3 regions of the Xanthomonas sontii genome follow, and region 3 is predicted to be linked to each of the others. Evidence: predicted binding sites of a transcription regulator. Region 3 holds the regulator's gene; each other region holds the start of a gene.
The links. The regulator HrcA, encoded in region 3, represses chaperone genes, less so after heat shock. The targets are predictions, from matches to a motif close to TTNGCACTCNNNNNNNNNGAGTGCNAA.

Region 1: a site for HrcA is predicted at 1,315-1,341, ahead of RAB70_RS01385 (co-chaperone GroES). Genes of this name have one in related genera too.
Region 2: a site for HrcA is predicted at 2,220-2,246, ahead of rpoH (RNA polymerase sigma factor RpoH). Genes of this name have one in related genera too.

Annotation. Positions count from the first base shown of each region.
Region 1 covers NZ_CP132342.1:314,917-318,992, reverse strand. Annotated here, with positions in the region: gene RAB70_RS01390 (endonuclease) at 1-1,110, opposite strand, end outside; gene RAB70_RS01385 (co-chaperone GroES) at 1,391-1,678, shown strand; gene groL (chaperonin GroEL) at 1,815-3,461, shown strand.
Region 2 covers NZ_CP132342.1:1,527,761-1,531,836, reverse strand. Annotated here, with positions in the region: gene RAB70_RS06580 (NAD(P)/FAD-dependent oxidoreductase) at 1-532, shown strand, start outside; gene RAB70_RS06575 (trimeric intracellular cation channel family protein) at 590-1,207, shown strand; gene rpoH (RNA polymerase sigma factor RpoH) at 1,331-2,209, opposite strand; gene ung (uracil-DNA glycosylase) at 2,428-3,159, opposite strand; gene RAB70_RS06560 (response regulator) at 3,188-4,030, opposite strand; gene ftsX (permease-like cell division protein FtsX) at 4,038-4,076, opposite strand, start outside.
Region 3 covers NZ_CP132342.1:2,901,485-2,905,560, reverse strand. Annotated here, with positions in the region: gene dnaK (molecular chaperone DnaK) at 1-207, opposite strand, end outside; gene grpE (nucleotide exchange factor GrpE) at 353-874, opposite strand; gene hrcA (heat-inducible transcriptional repressor HrcA) at 1,079-2,137, opposite strand; gene recN (DNA repair protein RecN) at 2,249-3,910, shown strand.

The sequences.
Region 1 (4,076 bases), 2.4 Mb from region 3:
GCGGTTGCGGTAGGCGTCGAGGACGCGCTGGCTGTTGTTCGGATCCTCGTCGGCGATCTCCAGGATGGCCCAGGTGTCGGTGCCGGAGCTGCTGCTGTACGGATAGACGGTGTGGCCCTTGATCGTCTCGTGCAGCGAGCAGCGCAGCTGGCTGGGGCTGGAGGTGTTGACCCGCGAGTAGTAGCTGCCGGCGCCGTTGCCGCCGCCGCCCGAGCCGCTGGCGACGTTGAAGGCGACGCTGCGATCCTGCGCCGGATGCGCGCCGTCGGCATCGCTCACGCGTGCGGCGACGATGCTCAGGGTGCAGCTCTCGCCGGCCTTCAGCGCGGTGTTGGTGGACAGGGAGAACTGGGTGCCGCTGCTGGGATAGGTCAGCGCCACAGTGCCGGACTGCTGGCAGCTCAGGCCGAACGCGCCGCTGGCCAGGCTCACCGCCTCGCTGAAGGTCACCGCCAGGTCGCCGGCGGCGGGGAAGTCGGTGGCGCCCTGGGTCGGGGTGGTGGCGGTCACGGTCGGCGCGGCGTTGCTGCCGCCGCCGCCGGCGAAGGTCTGGCCGTTGTTGCAGGCGCCGAAGGTGCTGGTGGCGCTGTCGCTCCAGCTGAAGTCGGCCGCGGCGCTGCCGTTGCCGCGCAGCTGCAGCGAGGTGCCGGCCGGGGTGCTGTTGCTCTCGCTGACCGGCAGGTTCTGGCTGGTCATGCCCGCGGCGGGGCCGCCGCCGCCGGTGATGGCGCCCTCGTAGCTGAGGAACTGCACCACCTTGCCGTTGCCGTCGACCAGCGCCAGGCCGTCGTTGGGCCCGTTCTGGATGCCGTTGCTGGCGTAGCTGACGGTGGCGATGCGCACCTGCCCGCCGCAGCTGACCAGGTTGCCGGCCGGCACCGCGCTGTTGGCGTAGACGGCCGCCGACCCCGGGTTGCTGCCGTTGTACAAGTAGACGCGGTAGCCGCTCAGGCTCTCCCCGGCGGTGGCGACGATCTCCACGCCTTCGCCGGTGTCGCCGGCGGCGGTGGCATCGTCGTAATGCAATTCATTAATGAATACGGCGGCCTGGGCCGGCCCGGCAAGGGCGAGCAGGCAGGCCAGCGGCAGCGCAACGGCGGATGGCTTCATCGACAACTCCTTTTGGTGACGGATCCCCCCATGGGTCCGCGCTCAGCCTAGCCTGCCTCTGTGACACTGTGACGGGATTCGGTCACTGCTTGCCACCGAATGCACGTTCCTGGCAAAAATTTTTTGCCTCCCGCCCTTGAAAGCCCCGGCCGCGGCACTACATCAGGCGCATCCCGGCGCTACCGGGTTTTTTCGCGAGCGTTGCTGGCAGTCGTCATGGGCGAGTGCTAACATCGCCGGCCTTTCCTAGACCAATCAATCACTTAAGAGGTCTCACTCAATGAGCATCAAGCCGCTTCACGACCGCGTCGTAGTCAAGCCGATCGAAGCCGACGAAATCTCCGCCGGCGGCATCGTGATCCCGGATTCGGCCAAGGAAAAGTCCACCAAGGGTGAAGTTGTGGCCGTCGGCGCCGGCAAGCCGCTGGACAACGGCAGCGTGCGCGCCCCGGCGCTGAAGGTCGGCGACAAGGTCATCTACGGCCAGTACGCCGGTTCCAGCTACAAGGCCGAAGGCGTCGAGTACAAGGTGCTGCGCGAAGACGACGTTCTGGCGATCGTCGGCTGAAGCCGACGATCGCGGGATTCGGGAATCGGGATTCGGGATTGGCAAAGGCGCCAGGCGCCGCGCGACCCGACATCTCCGCCCGAATTCCGCTCTAGCGAATCCCTAATCCCCAATCACGAATCCCGGAGCAACACACATGGCTGCCAAAGATATCCGTTTCGGTGAAGACGCCCGTTCGCGCATGGTGCGCGGCGTCAACATCCTCGCCAATGCCGTCAAGGCCACCCTGGGCCCGAAGGGCCGCAATGTCGTGCTCGAGAAGAGCTTCGGCGCCCCGACCATCACCAAGGACGGCGTCTCCGTCGCCAAGGAAATCGAACTGGCCGACAAGTTCGAGAACATGGGCGCGCAGATGGTGAAGGAAGTCGCCTCCAAGACCTCCGACAACGCCGGCGACGGCACCACCACCGCCACCGTGCTGGCGCAGGCGCTGATCCGCGAAGGTTCCAAGGCGGTCGCCGCCGGCATGAACCCGATGGACCTCAAGCGCGGCATCGACAAGGCCGTCGTGGCCGCCGTGGCCGAGCTGAAGAAGATCAGCAAGCCCACCGCCGACGACAAGGCCATCGCCCAGGTCGGCACCATCTCCGCCAACTCCGACGAGTCGATCGGCAACATCATCGCCGACGCGATGAAGAAGGTCGGCAAGGAAGGCGTGATCACGGTCGAGGAAGGCTCGGGCCTGGAGAACGAGCTGGACGTGGTCGAGGGCATGCAGTTCGACCGCGGCTACCTGTCGCCGTACTTCATCAACAACCAGCAGAGCCAGCAGGCCGACCTGGACGACCCGTTCGTGCTGCTGCACGACAAGAAGATCTCCAACGTGCGTGACCTGCTGCCGGTGCTGGAAGGCGTGGCCAAGGCCGGCAAGCCGCTGCTGATCGTCGCCGAGGAAGTGGAAGGCGAGGCGCTGGCGACCCTGGTGGTCAACACCATCCGCGGCATCGTCAAGGTCGTGGCGGTCAAGGCCCCGGGCTTCGGCGACCGTCGCAAGGCGATGCTGGAAGACATGGCCGTGCTGACCGGCGGCACCGTGATTTCCGAGGAAGTGGGCCTGGCGCTGGAGAAGGCGACCATCAAGGACCTGGGCCGCGCCAAGAAGGTGCAGGTCTCCAAGGAGAACACCACCATCATCGACGGCGCCGGCGACACCTCGGCGATCGAGTCGCGCATCAAGCAGATCAAGGCGCAGATCGAAGAGACCTCGTCGGACTACGACCGCGAGAAGCTGCAGGAGCGCGTGGCCAAGCTGGCCGGCGGCGTGGCGGTGATCAAGGTCGGTGCCTCGACCGAGATCGAGATGAAGGAAAAGAAGGCGCGCGTCGAAGACGCCCTGCACGCGACCCGTGCGGCGGTGGAAGAAGGCGTGGTCCCGGGCGGCGGCGTGGCGCTGGTGCGCGCGCTGAGCGCGATCGGCGAGCTGAAGGGCGCCAATGAAGATCAGACCCACGGCATCCAGATCGCGCTGCGCGCGATGGAAGCGCCGCTGCGCGAGATCGTCACCAACGCCGGCGAAGAGCCGTCCGTGATCCTCAACAAGGTCAAGGAAGGCAGCGGCAACTTCGGCTACAACGCCGCCAACGGCGAGTTCGGCGACATGGTCGAGTTCGGCATCCTGGATCCGACCAAGGTGACCCGTTCGGCGCTGCAGAACGCCGCTTCGATCGCCGGCCTGATGATCACCACCGAAGCGATGGTGGCCGAGGCCCCGAAGAAGGAAGAGCCGGCCGCTCCGGGCGGCATGGGCGGCGGCATGGGCGGCATGGGCGGCATGGATTTCTGATCCAGCCGGCCTCGGCCGACCTGTTGTTCCACGCAGTCGAAAGGAGCCCCGCAGCGATGCGGGGCTCTTTTTTTGTGTCATCGACATCGGGGCATGCCGATGCGCTCGCATGCTGACCAACCTGCCGGCCGCGCCGCTGGCGCATCCGCTTGGCGCGCGTCTGTAGCGAGCTTCCCGTCAGGACGCAGGATCATGCGCAGGAACGGCTTCAGCCGCGACGAGGCGCTACCGGGAATGCCTGTCGCGGCTGAAGCCGCTCCCGCGAGGACAACGGCGTTTCTCGCCGAGCTGCGGTAAGCAGCGAAGCGGGTCATGGAAGCTGCCTGTGCCGGGCTTGTGCGATCTCCCCGACCGAGGCGCGGCACAGGCGTGCCAGGCGGCCGTGACCCAACCGGACGGATGCGAGTGCAGGCTTCGCTCCATGCGCCTCAAACACCACGAGACGCTGCGCGCCGGACCCTTGCCCCAACCCCTCTCTCAACGGAAGAGGGGCACGCGATCGCGATGCGCATGCAGCCCATCGTTGCCCAGCAGCGTCTCCGCCAGAGGTGCGGCTGGCACGGCCTGCGGTGGCGATACGGCGAGAATCGACGCGCTGCGCGGCGAATCGCGCAC
Region 2 (4,076 bases), 1.4 Mb from region 3:
GGTCTGGGCCGCCGGCGTGGCCGCCTCGCCGCTGGCGAAGACCCTGCAGACGCCGCTGGACCGCAGCGGCCGCGTGCAGGTGCAGCCGGACCTGAGCGTGCCCGGCCATCCGGAGCTGTTCGTGGCCGGCGACCTGGCCGCGCTGCAGCAGGCCGACGGCCGCCCGGTTCCCGGGGTGGCACCGGCCGCCAAGCAGATGGGCCGGCACGTCGCCGACACCCTGCGCCAGCGGCTGCGCGGCGACACCGCCAGCGTGCCGTTCCGCTATGCCGACTACGGCAACCTGGCCACCATCGGGCGCATGGCCGCGATCGTGCACCTGGGCCGGCTGCAGCTCTCCGGGGTGCTGGCCTGGTGGTTCTGGCTGGCCGCGCACGTGTTCTTCCTGATCGGCTTCCGCAACCGCGTGGTGGTGCTGCTCAACTGGGCCTGGGCGTACTGGAGCTACCAGCGCGCCGCGCGCATCATCCTCGGCGACCCGCCCGCGGCGGAGGACACGCAGGCGCAGCCCGCACCGCCCGTGGACAGGTGACACTGCAAGGCCGGGCTGCGATCCTAGCCGGCCTTTTTGCTGCAGCGCAGTGCCGTTTTGGCCACCTTCCTGTTCCTGCTCGACCTGCTGGGCACCTTCGTGTTCGCGATCAGCGGCGCCACCGTCGGCGTGCGCCACCGCCTGGACCTGTTCGGGGTGCTGGTGCTGTCGTGCGCGGCCGCGGTCTCCGGCGGCATCGCCCGCGACGTGCTGATCGGCGCCACCCCGCCGGCGGCGCTGGCCGACGTGCGCTATCTCGGCGTCGCCTGCCTGGCCGGGCTGCTGGCTTTCTACAGCCACCACACGGTCGAGCGCCTGCGCAATCCGGTGCAGATCTTCGACGCGATGGGCCTGGCGCTGTTCGCGGTCTACGGCACCAGCAAGGCGCTGGCGTTCGGCCTGGGCCCGCTCAGCGCGCCGCTGCTGGGCATGCTCAGCGGCATCGGCGGCGGCATCGTCCGCGACCTGCTGGTGGCGCGCACGCCGGTGGTGTTGCAGGCCGAGCTGTACGCGGTGGCGGCGCTGCTCGGCGGCGGCGTGGTGGCCGCGGCGCAGGTGCTGCACCTGCCGCAGCCCTGGGGCCTGGGGGTGGGTGCGGTGCTGTGCTTCGGCCTGCGCTTCATGGCGATCCGCTACGGCTGGCACCTGCCGGTGGCGCGTCCGCCGGAGTCGTGATCCAGCGGCGTGCGGAAGGACTTCCGCAGCCGGCAGTCGCCAATCCGCGGGCAGCCCAGGACAAGAAAAAGGCCCGGCAATGCCGGGCCTTTTCGCACGTTGCAATCGCTCGCCGCAGGCGACTCAGGCGACGAACAGCGCCTTCATCTTCTTCAGCGCGTTCGCCTCGATCTGGCGGATGCGCTCGGCCGACACGCCGTACTCGTCGGCCAGTTCCTGCAGGGTGATCTTGCTGTCGGCATCCAGCCAGCGGCGCTTGATGATGTCGCGCGAACGCGCATCCAGTTCCGCCAGGCCTTCACGCAGCAGCTGCAGCTGGTTGTCCTCGCTGTCGGCGCGTTCGTAGGCCTGCGAGGGATCTTCCTCGTTGGCCATCAGATACGCGGCCGGCGACGGCGGTGCGTGGTCGTCGTCCTCGTCGGACGGCGCATCGAAACCGATGTCGCGACCGGACAGGCGCGACTCCATCTCCAGCACCTCGCGCTCGGACACGTTGAGGTCCTTGGCCACGGCGGTGACCTCGGCCGCGTTCATCCAGCCCAGGCGGGTCTTGGACTTGCGCAGGTTGAAGAACAGCTTGCGCTGCGCTTTGGTCGTGGCGACCTTGACGATGCGCCAGTTCTTCAGGATGTACTCGTGCATTTCGGCACGGATCCAGTGCACCGCGAAGCTGACCAGGCGCACGCCCATGTCCGGGTCGAAACGCTTGACCGCCTTCATCAGGCCGATGTTGCCTTCCTGGACCAGGTCGCCCAGCGGCAGGCCGTAGCCGTTGTAGCCGCGGGCCACGTGCACCACGAAGCGCAGGTGGGAATGGACCAGTTCGCGGGCCGCGTCCAGGTCTTCCTGGTCGCGATATCGCACCGCCAGTGCACGTTCCTCGTCGGACGTCAGCACCGGGATCTGATGCACGGCGCCGATATAGGCATCCAGCGAACCGAGCGGACTGGGGATCGGGAGGTTGTTGGCAACCAATGCGTTGGAAGTAAGCGTCTGGCTCATAGGGCTCATCTTAGCAGTCTACTAATTGGACTGCTGGGTACAGTAAAAAGTTCCTGTGTTCTGTTTATGCAACATATGAATCAGGAATGACACTGCATCACAAGCCACTGAAACAATCGGGACGCATCGTCATCCCGTTCTCTGACCGCAAAAGTAGCAGCCGGTTCGCGAAAATGGCGTCCACGTCAGGCGACAGCGTCGCCCTGTCCAACCGCGGTTCAGGCGCCGCCCAGCGCCGCTTCCAGCTCTGCGCGCGGCGGCAGACTCCAGTCGATGGGGGCGGCGCCGCGGCGCTTCAAGTACTCATTGGCCGCGGAGAAATGCTTGCAGCCGAGGAAGCCGCGGTGCGCCGACAGCGGCGAGGGGTGCGGCGCCTTCAGCACGCGGTGGCGGCGGGTATCGATGACCTTGCCCTTGGCCTGGGCATAGCTGCCCCAGAGCAGGAACACCAGACCCTCGCGCTCGCGGTTGAGGGTCTCCACGACGTGGTCGGTGAAGCCCTCCCAGCCCTTGCCCTGATGGGCGCCGGCGCGGCCCTCCTCTACCGTCAGCACCGCGTTGAGCAGCAGCACGCCGCGCTGCGCCCAGGGCAGCAGGCAGCCATGGTCGGGACGGCGGATGCCCTGGTCGTCCTCGATCTCCTTGTAGATGTTCAGCAGCGACGGCGGCACCGGCACCCCCGGCAGCACCGAGAAGCACAGCCCGTGCGCCTGGCCGTAGCCGTGGTACGGGTCCTGGCCGAGGATCACCACCTCCACCTTTTCGAACGGGGTGGCGTCGAAGGCGGCGAAGATCTGCCGCCCCGGCGGGAACACCCGCGCACCGGCGGCCTTGCGCTGGCGCAGGAAGGTGGCCAACTCGCGCATCTCCGGACGCAGCAGCCAGTCGCCGACCTGCGCCTTCCATGACGGCTCCAGCTGGATCCGGCTTTCGTCTTCGTTGTTGCTCATCGCTTCCAGGCTCGGGACATCACATCGGTCAGAAGGTCACCGCGATCTCGTCGAGCCGCGCCAGGCGCAACTGGAACAGCACCTTGGTGACCAGCAGGCGCTCTTCGATCGGTTTCTGCACCAGGTCGTTGGCGCCGGCGCGCAGCAGCTCGGACTGGGTGTGCGGATTGCTGTCGCCGGTCATCACCAGCACCGGCATGCGCCGCTTGCCGTAGGCGAAGTCGACGCGGATGCGCTGGACCACGTCGCGGCCGTTGAGCTCGCCTTTCAAGGTGACGTCGGTCAGCACCAGGTCGATACGGCGGGTGGTGCGGCCCAGCGACTCGGCGGTCAGCAGGGCGAAGGCGTCCTCGGCGCTGAGCACGTGCACCACGTGCAGCTGCTGGCGCTCGAGCATGCGCTTGGTGGCTTCGGCCACCACCCGGCTGTCCTCGACGTAGAGGACGGTGGCGCCGGCCACCGGCTGCGGCTGCACGTAGCCGCGGATGAAGGTGGCCAGCGCCTCGTGGCCGAGCGCCTTGTCGAAATAGTCGGTGACGTACTCGGTGAAGCGGCGCTCGACCAGGTGCTGCTGGGCGTCGCCGGAGACCACGATCACCGGCACGTAGGCCTGGCCGGCGGCTTCGCGCACGCTGCGGGCCAGGGTCAGGCCGTCGCCGTCGGGCAGCCCCAGCGAGGTGGTGACCAGATCGACCGGGCCGGCCTCCAGTGCGGCGCGCGCCTCGGCGATGCTGGCGCAGCCGACCACGGTCACGTCGGGCAGTTCGCGATGCAGCACGTCGGCGATCAGCTTGCGCACCAGCTTCGAGCCATCGACCACCATCACCCGGGGGGCGGCGCTGATCAGATGCTTGAGCTCGTGCCCGGCCATGTGCGCCTCAGGTGTCGGTGGGCCGCGTCTGGCGCAGGAAGTGACC
Region 3 (4,076 bases):
GACCGCGTAGAAGGTGTTCTTGGGGTTGGTGACGGCCTGGCGCTTGGCCGAGGCGCCCACCAGCACTTCGCCGTCCTTGGTGTAGGCGACGATCGAAGGCGTGGTGCGGTCACCCTCGGAATTCTCGATGACGCGGGCCTTGCCGCCGTCCATGATCGCCACGCACGAATTGGTCGTGCCCAGGTCGATGCCGATGATCTTGCCCATTGCAATGACTCCTGAAAGGTCGTGTAGCCGGCCAGTGCCGGGATCTGGTTCGGATATAGGGATGGCTGCAGGTCATTCAAGCCATCGCCGCAAATTAGCGTTCCACCGCCGCCGCGCCGGGTTCAGGCGCGGGCGGCCGGCGCGCTCAGTCGTGCTTGGCCACCACCACCAGGGCGGGCCGCAGCAGGCGGTCGTTGAGCAGGTAGCCCTTCTGGAACACCTGGATCACGTGCCCCGGGGCCACGCCCTCGGCCTCAGCCTGGCTGATCGCCTGGTGATGCTCGGGATTGAACGGCTCGCCGGTCGGGTCGAGCAGGGTCAGGCCGTTGTCGGCGGCGACCTTGAGCAACTGCTTGTAGGTCAGTTCCAGGCCGTCGCGCAGCGGGCTCGGCTCGCTGCCGGCGGCGGTCAGCCCCGCGTCCAGACTGTCGAACACCGGCAGCAGGTCGCCGAGCAGGCGCTCGTTGGCGAACTTGCGCGCCTGCTCCACGTCGCGGGCGATGCGCTTGCGCTGGTTCTCCAGGTCGGCCCGCTCGCGCAGGGCGTCGGCCTTGACCAGGGCCAGTTCGCTGCGCAGCGTCTCGATCTCCGCCTGCAGCGGATCGGTCGAGGGCTGCTGCGCCTCGGTCAGGTGTTCGGAATCGAATTCGGGGTGCTCTTGCGTCATGTCCGGGTCCCTGGCGGGGTACGTCCCGCCTTACCGGACCACCTATGTGGGCGGTGCGGGCGGATTCAAGTGAGGCCGGGATGATCGGCCATTCGGCTGCTGAAAAGCGGGGATTCGGGATTGGGGATTGGGGATTCGCCCGGGCGCGGCTGGATGGCCTGCTGGCGGATGAGGCGGCGGCGCTTCGACCAGCGCTACGTGCGTTCAGCGGTCGCCCGGCGGAGATGGGTCCAGGCGGGCGCCGAGGACGTCGGCGGCGGTCTGGACCAGGGGGATGACCCGGTCGTAGTCCATGCGCTTGGGGCCGATCACGCCCAGCACGCCCAGCACCTGGCCGCCGGCCATGTACGGGGCGGTCACCAGCGACACGCTTTCCAGCGGCACCATGCCGGTCTCTTCGCCGATGAAGATGCGCACGCCCGGCGCGCGGATGGTGCGTTCGAGCAGTTGCAGGAGTTCGCGCTTGCTGGCGAAGACCTCGAACAGTTCGCGCAGCCGCTCCAGGTCCGACAGGTCCTGCACGCCCATCAGCTTGGTCTGCCCGGCCAGCACCATGTCGTCGCCGGCCGGGGCCAGCGCCTGCTCGGCCAGCTCGACGCTGTGTGCCAGCAACTGCTCCATCTCGTCGCGCGCATGGCGCAGGTCGCGCAGCAGGCTGGCGCGGATGTCGGCCAGGGCGCGCCCGGCAAAATGCCGGTTCAGATAGTTGGCCACCCGCTCCAATTCGGCCGGCTCGTAGGCCTTGCGCGGTTCGATGACCCGGTTCTGCACCTCGTTGTCGGCGAACACCAGGATCGCCAGCACCCGCCGCGCGTCCAGCGGCACGAAGTCGATGTGCCGGAACGCGAACTGCTCGCGCTTGGGCGCGCTGACCACGCCGACGAAGTGGGTCATGGCCGACAGCAGTTCCGAGGCGCTGCCCAGCAACGCCTGGGTGCCGGCGGCATTGGCCATCTCCGCGCGCAGCCGTGCCACCTCGCCTTCGGCCGGCGGGCGCATCTGCACCAGGCTGTCGACGAACACCCGGTAGCCGGTGGCGGTGGGCACGCGCCCGGCCGAAGTGTGCGGCGAGCTGAGCAGCCCGGCGTCCTCCAGGTCGGCCAGGATGTTGCGGATCGTCGCCGGGCTCACGTCCAGCCCGGCGTGGCGGGCCAGGGTCTGCGAGCCGACCGGCTCGCCGTCGCGGATATAGCGCGAGATCAGCGTGCGCAGCAGCTGCCTGGCACGCGGATCGAGGCTGGAATGGACCGGGGAAGCGCGCATGGAATCAACCCGTGAGACTGGTCCTTAGATAATGTCTGCACGCCGGCTTGGCAAGTCATTGGCCCACCTACCCGCGCATGCTAGCGTTGCGCGGCTCCGGATGCAGACCCCATGCTCAGACATCTCTCGATCAAGGATTTCGCCGTCGTACGCGGCACCGAACTGGAATTCGGCCCCGGCATGACCGTGGTGTCCGGCGAAACCGGCGCCGGCAAGTCGCTGATGGTGGACGCGCTCGGCTTCCTGTCCGGGCTGCGCGCCGACAGCGGCGTGGTCCGCCACGGCGCCGACCGCGCCGAACTGTCGGCCGAGTTCGTGCCCCCCGCCCAGGCGCGCGCCTGGCTGCGCGAGAACGAACTCGACGACGACGAACACTGCCAGCTGCGGCGGGTGATCCGCGCCGACGGCGGCTCGCGCGCCTGGATCAACGGGCGCCCGGTGACCCTGTCGCAACTGGCGGAGCTGGCCGGCCACCTGGTCGAGATCCATGGCCAGCACGAACACCAGGCCCTGCTCTCGCGCGGTAGCCAGCTCGGCCTGCTCGACGCCTACGCCCGCAACGAGGCCGAGCGGGCCGCGGTGCGCGCCGCCGCCGCCCGCTGGCAGGGCCTGCTCAGCGAGCGCGAGACCCTGCTGGCGCAGGGCGACGTCAGCGACCGCATCGGTTTCCTGCAGCACCAGCTGGCCGAGCTGCAGCGCGAGGACCTGGACCCGGCGGCGATCGCCGCCCTGGACGCCAACCACCGCCGCCAGGCCCACGCCGCCGCGCTGATCGGCGCCTGCGAGGGCGCGGCGCAGCGCCTCAACGGCGACGAGGCGCCGGCGGTGCTGGACCTGCTGCAGCAGACCCGCCACGAACTCGGCAAGGTCGGCGAGTACGACCCGCGCCTGGCCGAAGTGCAGGCACTGATCGACAGCGCCGGCATCCAGCTGGAAGAAGCGCTGGCGCTGATCGACCGGGTCCGCGACGACCTAGATGCCGACCCGGCGCAGTTCGACGAGATGGAACGCAAGCTCGGCCGCCTGCACGACCTGGCGCGCAAGCACCGGATCGGGGTGGATGCGCTGGCCGGGCACCGCGACGCCCTGCTGGCCGAAGTGGAGAGCCTGCGCGGCGCCGGCGAGCGGCTGGACGTGCTCGACGCCGAGATCGCCCAGGCCACCCAAGCCTGGCGCGACGCCGCGGCCGCCCTGACCGCCACCCGCGACCGCGGCGCGCAGGCGCTGTCGCGCGACACCACCACCCTGATCGGCGAACTGGGCATGGGCGGCGGGCGCTTCCTGATCCAGCTCGAGCCGCACGACACCGAACGCCCGGACCCGGCCGGCGCCGAGCGGGTCGAGTTCCTGGTCGCCGCCAACGCCGGGCAGCCTCCGCGCGCCCTGCGCAAGGTCGCTTCCGGCGGCGAACTGTCGCGCATCTCGCTGGCGATCGAGGTCGCCGCGCTGGGCCTGGACGCGGTGCCGACCATGGTCTTCGACGAAGTGGACTCGGGCATCGGCGGCGCCGTCGCCGACATCGTCGGCAAGAAGCTGCGCGCGCTCGGCGAGCAGCGCCAGGTGCTGTGCGTGACCCACCTGCCGCAGGTCGCCGCGCAGGGCCACGCCCACTACCGGGTCAGCAAGGCGCCGGTCGAGGGCATGACCCAGAGCTCGGTGGAACTGCTGGCGCCGCGCCAGCGCGAGGAAGAACTGGCGCGGATGCTGGGCGGGGTCGAGGTCAGCAAGGAAGCCCGCGCCGCGGCCAAGCGCCTGCTGCTCAGCGCGGGCTGAGCGGCTGGCGATCGGGCAGCGCCTGGCAGTGCAGCCCCGCCCAGGCGCCACAGGTCACTGAAAGCATCAAAGGCCCCTCTCCCACCGGGAGAGGGGTTGGAGTGAGGGTTAGGCGCAGAGCCACCCGCTGACGTAATCCACGCGGCGCCCCCCGCACCCTCATCCG